DNA from 3 places in the Methylorubrum pseudosasae genome. Region 2 is predicted to be linked to each of the others. Evidence: riboswitches for the same ligand, from Rfam matches in the RefSeq annotation. Region 2 holds a riboswitch; each other region holds the start of a gene.

Region 1 (2,258 bases), 1.2 Mb from region 2:
GCCCCACGCGCCGCCAGCGCGTCAAAGTCAGTCTATTGACAATATGCTGTCAAATCGGCAGCATATTGTCATGAAACGTTCAGATCATGAGGCCGCGGACGCCGCGACGGCTCTGGTGCTGGAGATCTTCCGGTCGAGCGGCGCGCTGCTGGCCGCCGGCGATCGGCTGGTGGGGGATTTCGGCCTCACCAGCGCCCGCTGGCAGGTTCTGGGCGCCGTCGCACTCGCGGCGCAGCCGCTGCCGGTCGCCCGCATCGCCCGCGACATGGGCATGACGCGCCAGGGCGTGCAGCGGACGGTCAATGAGCTGGCGAAAGCCGGCCTCGTGAGCTTCGCGGACAATCCCCACCACCTGCGCGCCCGCCTCGTTCTCCTCACGCCCGCGGGCCGGGATGCCTACGCGGCGGCGGCGGCGCGGCAGGCGCCCTGGGCGGCCGCACTCGCCCGCGATCTCGACCCTGCGGCGCTCAATGCGGCCCGCGCCCTCGTGCGGACCATCGGCGAGCGGGCCGGCGAACGCCGGAGCGGCGAACAACCGGGAGACCACGATGCTGATCGGTGAACTCGCCCTCGTCGCGGCGGCGGCCTTTGCCGGCGCCGCGCTCTATGTCGGCTTCGTGGAGCATCCGGCCCGGCTGGTCCTCGACCCGGCCTCCCAATTGCAGCAATGGCGCCCGAGCTATCGCCGCGCGACCCGGATGCAGGGCGGCTTGGCGCTGGCCGCCACCGCCCTCGGCCTGCTCGCCTGGGCGCGTACCGGCGATCCGCGATGGGGGCTCGGGGCGGCGCTCGCGCTCGCCAACTGGCCCTATACGATGCTGGCGATCATGCCGACCAACCGTGCCCTGCTCGCCGCATCGAGTGCCGATCCGGTCGTGGCGCCGCTGATGCAACGCTGGATCCGCCTGCACGCAGTCCGCAGCGGGCTCGGTCTGGCGGCGGTGGCGGCCTTCCTCTGGGCGCTGCGGTGATCGCGGCCGGTGCGGGACACGTTGTGCGTCCGTCCGCATCAGGCTATGACCGCTCCGTGACGGTGCCCCGGCAACGGGGTGAAAAGGGAATGCGGTGAGAGGTTTTCCAGAAGCCTCAATTCCGCGGCTGCCCCCGCAACTGTAAGCGGCGAGTTCCTGCCACGAGCCACCGGGTGATCCGGGAAGGCGGCAGGCACGATACCAGCCGCGAGCCAGGAGACCTGCCGTCCAGCGAAGTTTTGTTCTCGAACGCCGCCGGTGGGGCGGCCGGAGCTCGTGACCCGATGACGACTGCGACCCTTCAGACCCAGGCCGCCACCACCCGTTCGGCCGAGGGCGCCCGCGCGCTCCTCGTCGCCGCCTTCCTCGGCCTCGGTCTCGTCTTCGTGGCGGGCTTCGCCCCGGCCTCGGTGCTGCACAACGCGGCGCACGATTTCCGCCACGCGCAGAACTTCCCCTGCCACTGATCCGCGCATTCAGCGGCTTCAAAGCAGTTCCATGATCATCCGGTTGCTGTCGGCGGCGCTCGTCGCCGGCTTCCTCGCGTCCGTCGTCGCGACGGGCCTGCAGCTCACGCTGACCTCCCCGCTGATCCTTCAGGCGGAGACCTTTGAAGGCGAGGGCGCGCATGCCGCCCTACCGCCCTCCCGCGATGAGACCTCTTTCGCCGCCCTGATCGTCCCGGCCCACGCGCATGCGCATGGCGAGGGCGGACACGACCACGGCACGGCCGACGCGTGGCAGCCTGCGCCGGGCCTTCAGCGGATGGCCTTCACCGGTCTCGCCACGCTGGTCGGCGGCGTCGGCTACGCGCTGCTGCTCGCGGCGGTGATGCTGGCCCTGCGCCGTGAGCCGACCCCGCAGGGCGGACTCGTCGTCGGCATCGCCGGCTTCCTCGCGGTGGTCCTCGCCCCCGCCATCGGCCTGCCGCCGGAACTGCCCGGCATGGGGGCGGCGCCGCTCGTGCTGCGCCAGTCGTGGTGGCTGATGACGGTGGTGGCGACCGGGCTCGGACTCTACCTGATCGCCGTGCGGCGGGTGCCGCTGACGATCCTCGGTGGCCTCGTCCTCATCGTCGCGCCGCATCTCGCGGGCGCGCCGCAATCGATCGACACCGTCTCCTCGCAGGTGCCGCCGGCCACGGCCGCGCAGTTCGCCGCACGCGCGCTCGCTATCGGCTTCGTGTTCTGGGCGGTGATCGGGCTCGCCTATGGCTGGGCCTGGGGCCTGTTCGGCCGCGAGGCGGGTGCCCGTGCGAATGCCTGATCCCGATAGCGCCATCCTGTC
Region 2 (2,258 bases):
GTGGGTTCCTGGTAGCCGAAATCGTGGCTGAGCGTGAAGGCGAGTTCCGGATTCGCTTGGAGCGTCAGCGCGCCCGAGACCGCGAGATTGCGGAATTCGCCCTCCGGCGTGATCCAGCCACCGGCACGGTTGCCGCTGACATTGAGACGATAGGCCAGGGATTCGCCGATGGGCCCGGTCGAATCGACCGCCGCGCGGGCGATGCCGTCCTCGCCGAGCCCGAAGCGGGCGACGTTGAGCGGCGTGAACAGCGGCTTCTTCGAGACGACGTTGACGATACCGCCGATGGCTCCGTCCCCGTAGAGAACGGAGGCCGGCCCGCGCAGCACCTCGATCCGCTCCACGTTCCACGTATCGAACGGGAAGGTGACGGTGTTGGCGCCGACATAGAGCCGGGTTCCGTCGAACAAAGTCTGGATCGAGTTCTGCCCGGCAAAGCCGCGAGCGGTGAAGAAACCGAGTCCGTTGCCCGGCGAGCCGAAGGTCGTGATGCCGGTGCCGTTCTGCGACACGGCCTCTAACACGCTGGTCTGGCCGCGCAGGCGGATGGTCTCGCCCGAGATGATGTCGAGACTTGCGGGCGTTTCCAGCGGCGTGAGACCGAGCCGGCTCGCCGAGCGCGACGGCGTGCGCAGGTTGAGGCCGACCGGTGAGGACTGCGTCAGACTCGGCGTCCGCAGGGCTGCGGCGGCGTCCGTGCCGACGGCGTCGGCCGGCACATTGGCGGGCAGGCCGATCCGGGCACCGCCTTGCACCGCGATCTCATCGAGTTGTGTCAGGAGTGCTCGGGCCCGAACCGGACCGGACGTCGTGAGGGGCAGGGCGGCGACGGCGGACAGGAGGGACCGGCCGCAGAAGCGGCGGTGAAAGGGGAACATGATGGAAACGATGCCTCGGCAGCGACGGTGGCACGTCACCGCGACCGAGGCCGATCCACTGCCGGCCATGGGCCTTCAGCGTCTCGACACCTGCTGGGACACCCCGCCCGGCATGGCTCGCGTGTGACCACGGCTGACGGCAGGTCTCCTGGCTCGCGGGTCGTCGCCCTCCATCGTCTTCCCAGGCGAGGCATGCCCAGTGACGTGGTGATGAAGGACTCTCCGCTCACAGTTGCGGGGGCAGCCGCGGGATCGAGCTCGAAAGCCCTCCACCGCGTTCCCTTTTGATCCCTTGCGGGAACCGTCAACGGTCAAGCTACGGTCAAGGCGGCGCTCTGGTCAATGCGCGCGGCGCTGTTGGGGATGCCAGCGTGAGGGGCGATCCACAAACACGGACCCTGCCGCGAGCAAAGCCGCACGGCAGCCAAAAAGAAAAAAGGCCGCCCCGAAGGACGGCCCGAAGTCTAGGGAGGAAACGCCCAAGAAGGGCTGCAGGACCGCGACGCCATCGCGATCCGGCATGGCCATGATTTCTCAGGTTGCAGTGCACAAAGCAATCGCCGGCGCGTCGGATCGGGCATGCATTCATTGCATATGTTCGGTTCCGAACTCATCCGCTCCGGCGGAGCCATTCGGCCCCCCGGGGGTTTCGGTCGTCCGAATGCTGCCTCATGGATGCCAGACATGCCCCGTTGGATGTTCGCTTTTCCCGTCGTGCTGATGATCCTTGCAGGGCTCGTCGTTTTCGCCTTCACGCGGACCGGCCCGACCGACAACCAGAACACCCACGCTCCGCAGACCGGCCAGACCCGCTGACGCCGCCGAATCCCAGAGCGCACCGGCCCCTGAGCCATTCCGGCCCACAAATTGCGAAGTTTGCACGGTCGGAATCGTTCGGTGGGGTCCTCCATGCGGATCGGATGCGTTTTCTTCTTAAGCGCCCTCCTGCTTCCATCCGGGGCTCACGCAGTCGATGCGCATGCGGACGCGGCGGCCTTCGCGGCGGCGGCCCGTCACCATGTCGGTGAGCGCGTCACGCTCGATCATTGCCACCTCGTCTACGCGACCGACGACGAGATCACCTGCATCGGCCTGTTGCCGGAGGATGCGGCAGGCAATGTCCGCTTGGCCGGCAGGCTTCTGATCCGGGTCGCGGCCGCGGAGATGCAGGGCCGCACCCGTGCCCTCGCGCTCTGTGCCGGTGGCGCTCTCGACGAAGCCTGCGAGGTGAGCGTGGCGGGAGAGGTGTTCGACGCCTCCCCTTCGTTCGGGCTCGGCGCGGCCCAGTTGATGGGCTTGCGCGAAGCAACGATCTGCTGGCCGGACTGAGCTTCGCGAAGCGCTGCCGAGCCTGATCCTGCGAGAGCGATACGCGCAACC
Region 3 (2,258 bases), 2.9 Mb from region 2:
AGCCCTTTGTCGGCCAACATGATCCGGCACGCTGGCGCGCCCTCCAAGAGCTGTGCCCCCGCCTTGCAGTCCGCCACCTGACCGCCCGTCAGCAGGAAGGCGAGCGGGCGGCAGAACCGGTCGGTGAGCGCGTGGATCTTGGTGGTGCGTCCACCCCGCGAGCGGCCGATGGCATGGCTTTGCTCCCCCCCTTTCCACCGGAGGCGCAGCGATGCGCCTTCACGGCCGAGGAGTCGATCAGCACCTGGGAGGGGGGCCAACCGGCCCGGGCCAGGGTCTCGAACAGATCCCTCCAGATCCCCTTGGCCGCCCAGCGCACGAAGCGATTGTAGAGGGTCTTCTTCGGGCCGTAGATCTCACGCGGGGCGTCCGTCCAACGCCCGCCCGACTTCAACACGTGGATGATCCCGCTGATCACACGTCGGTCGTCGACGCGCTCCTTACCCCGGGTGTCTGTCGGAAGGTGCGGTGCGATCTTTGCAAACTGCTCGTCGGTCAACCAGAACTCGCCCATTGGCTCCTCCCTCACCCGGAAGAAATCACAGGCACACCCGCCAAGCCAAACTTATGGGTCCGGAACCTAAGCCACTATCAAAGTAAAAGTGGACCTTCGCGGGTCACCGCAGGGGAGGCGGTCGAGCCGTGCCCACGGTTGGGTACGAAAAGGGTTTTGTGTATGGTGTTGCTGCAAAGCGACGGATTGCGCAGACGATGGCGGTAACATGCGCGTGACGGTTCCCCTCGGGGATCAAAAGGGAACGCGGTGAGGGGTAACCTGATGCCGCGGCTGCCCCCGCAACTGTAAGCGTCGAGCCTTCCGCCACCATGTCACTGGGCAGCCTCGCCCGGGAAGACGGTGAGAGGGCTGCGACCCGCGAGCCAGGAGACGTGCCGTCAGTCGTGGTCACACGCGAAACGCGTCGGGCGGGGTGTCCTGGCGGGTGTCGAAGCGCTGCCTTCCTGCGAGGAGGCGGTGAGCTGAGGCCTCGTTCGCGGTGACGTGCCACTGCCGTTGCCCGAGGCTCCATGTTCCATGCTTTCCGACGCACTCGCTCGTCAATCGAGCGCTCAGGTTCGGCCAGGGCGCACGAACCTCACGCCGCTCGCCGGCATGCAGGTGGGTGAGGAGGTGCGGGCTAGCTCGGGCCTGTTCAGCGGCTTCGTCGGAAAGTTCGTCGGCACTGCAGAGGGCGGCGCCGTTGGTGTCATCTCCCTGGAAGTGATGGGCTCGCCATTCGACTATCGGCTGCCGATCGAGGACATACAGAGGGTGGCGTGATACACCATTTCAAATTAAGTCTACGCACCGTTCCCCCTACGAGGGCCGCTTAAGATCCCATCCAGGATTTAGATCAGGCACCTCGCAAGGAAAGTAACGACCTGAGGACGAGACAACGGGTGCGGATTGCTGGCAGTTATCTTACTACTATTCACGACCAATATTAAACCATACGCTCTCCAGCACCATGGCGCGCCAGTCTGAATGCTGGGGATCCATATGCACAATGTACATGTTGGCTTCATCTAAGGCATCAAGGCCGCCAACAGCGTGAATACGCTCGCCGAGCCGGAGGAGTTCCTTCCAGTAGGAATCTCCAGTTAGGTCTGCGCCGACACGGCCGAGATCCGGCCCAAGCTGTGCCCTTCCGGGTACCTGCCATGTAGTGAGTACTCCTCCGTCGCGCACGGCACTGAAGGTTAGGCCAACGCGCTCGCTCTCAACCATGCTCCGCAGCAGAGCATCGGTGGCGACCTCCGTGCCAGAGCCTTCATTTCTGTGCACGAACGCCTCCTCAAACTGCTCAACAAAGGCGTTCATCGCCCGATGCCGCCTAGCCCATTGCAGCGTTTATGGCGGTACGTCCGGTCAGGCTTCGATCGCCACCGCAGCAATGTGGAATGCTTGATGTAACCCGCAAATCGCACACTTATGTCATCGGCGTGTGGAGCGGGCGGCGATGGCCCGGCTTCCGACAGATCAATCCCGAACTTTGGTGAGAGCAATTGCAGGTGATATCTACTGATGGCCGTCAGAAATACTTATAGAAAACACGCGGGGAGCAAATTAGCCGCTCGCACAGACTTTTGGAGCATAGTAACCGCTTTGATAGGCCCGATATTTGCGGTAATCAGAGCGGCAGCCGGCCTTGAATCACAATTTCGACCGCTGAACTGCCCTTTGGGTCAGCGAGTACGACCCCGACAGATCGGCCTTTGGACAAAAAAATGCGGGCGGCACCGGCGTCGAAAGCTCGCAT

The links. A riboswitch is a leader RNA that binds a small molecule or an ion and turns the genes downstream of it on or off. The one in region 2 is predicted to bind cobalamin.
Region 1: linked by a shared signal. The riboswitch ahead of M2437_RS25810 (CbtB domain-containing protein) and the one ahead of M2437_RS20230 (TonB-dependent receptor) in region 2 are both predicted to bind cobalamin.
Region 3: linked by a shared signal. The riboswitch ahead of M2437_RS06520 (hypothetical protein) and the one ahead of M2437_RS20230 (TonB-dependent receptor) in region 2 are both predicted to bind cobalamin.

What each region holds. Positions count from the first base shown of each region.
Region 1 is NZ_JAQGDU010000002.1:5,270,760-5,273,017, forward strand. It holds gene M2437_RS25800 (MarR family winged helix-turn-helix transcriptional regulator) at 71-562, shown strand; gene M2437_RS25805 (anthrone oxygenase family protein) at 549-971, shown strand; cobalamin riboswitch at 1,016-1,214, shown strand; gene M2437_RS25810 (CbtB domain-containing protein) at 1,256-1,438, shown strand; gene M2437_RS25815 (CbtA family protein) at 1,470-2,237, shown strand; gene M2437_RS25820 (DUF1636 family protein) at 2,230-2,258, shown strand, end outside.
Region 2 is NZ_JAQGDU010000002.1:4,077,795-4,080,052, reverse strand. It holds gene M2437_RS20230 (TonB-dependent receptor) at 1-878, opposite strand, end outside; gene M2437_RS20225 (hypothetical protein) at 880-1,005, shown strand; cobalamin riboswitch at 1,000-1,199, opposite strand; gene M2437_RS20220 (hypothetical protein) at 1,788-2,207, shown strand.
Region 3 is NZ_JAQGDU010000002.1:1,206,244-1,208,501, forward strand. It holds partial or broken gene M2437_RS06515 (IS5-like element ISMex15 family transposase) at 1-514, opposite strand, end outside; cobalamin riboswitch at 716-910, shown strand; gene M2437_RS06520 (hypothetical protein) at 1,034-1,279, shown strand; gene M2437_RS06525 (hypothetical protein) at 1,427-1,819, opposite strand.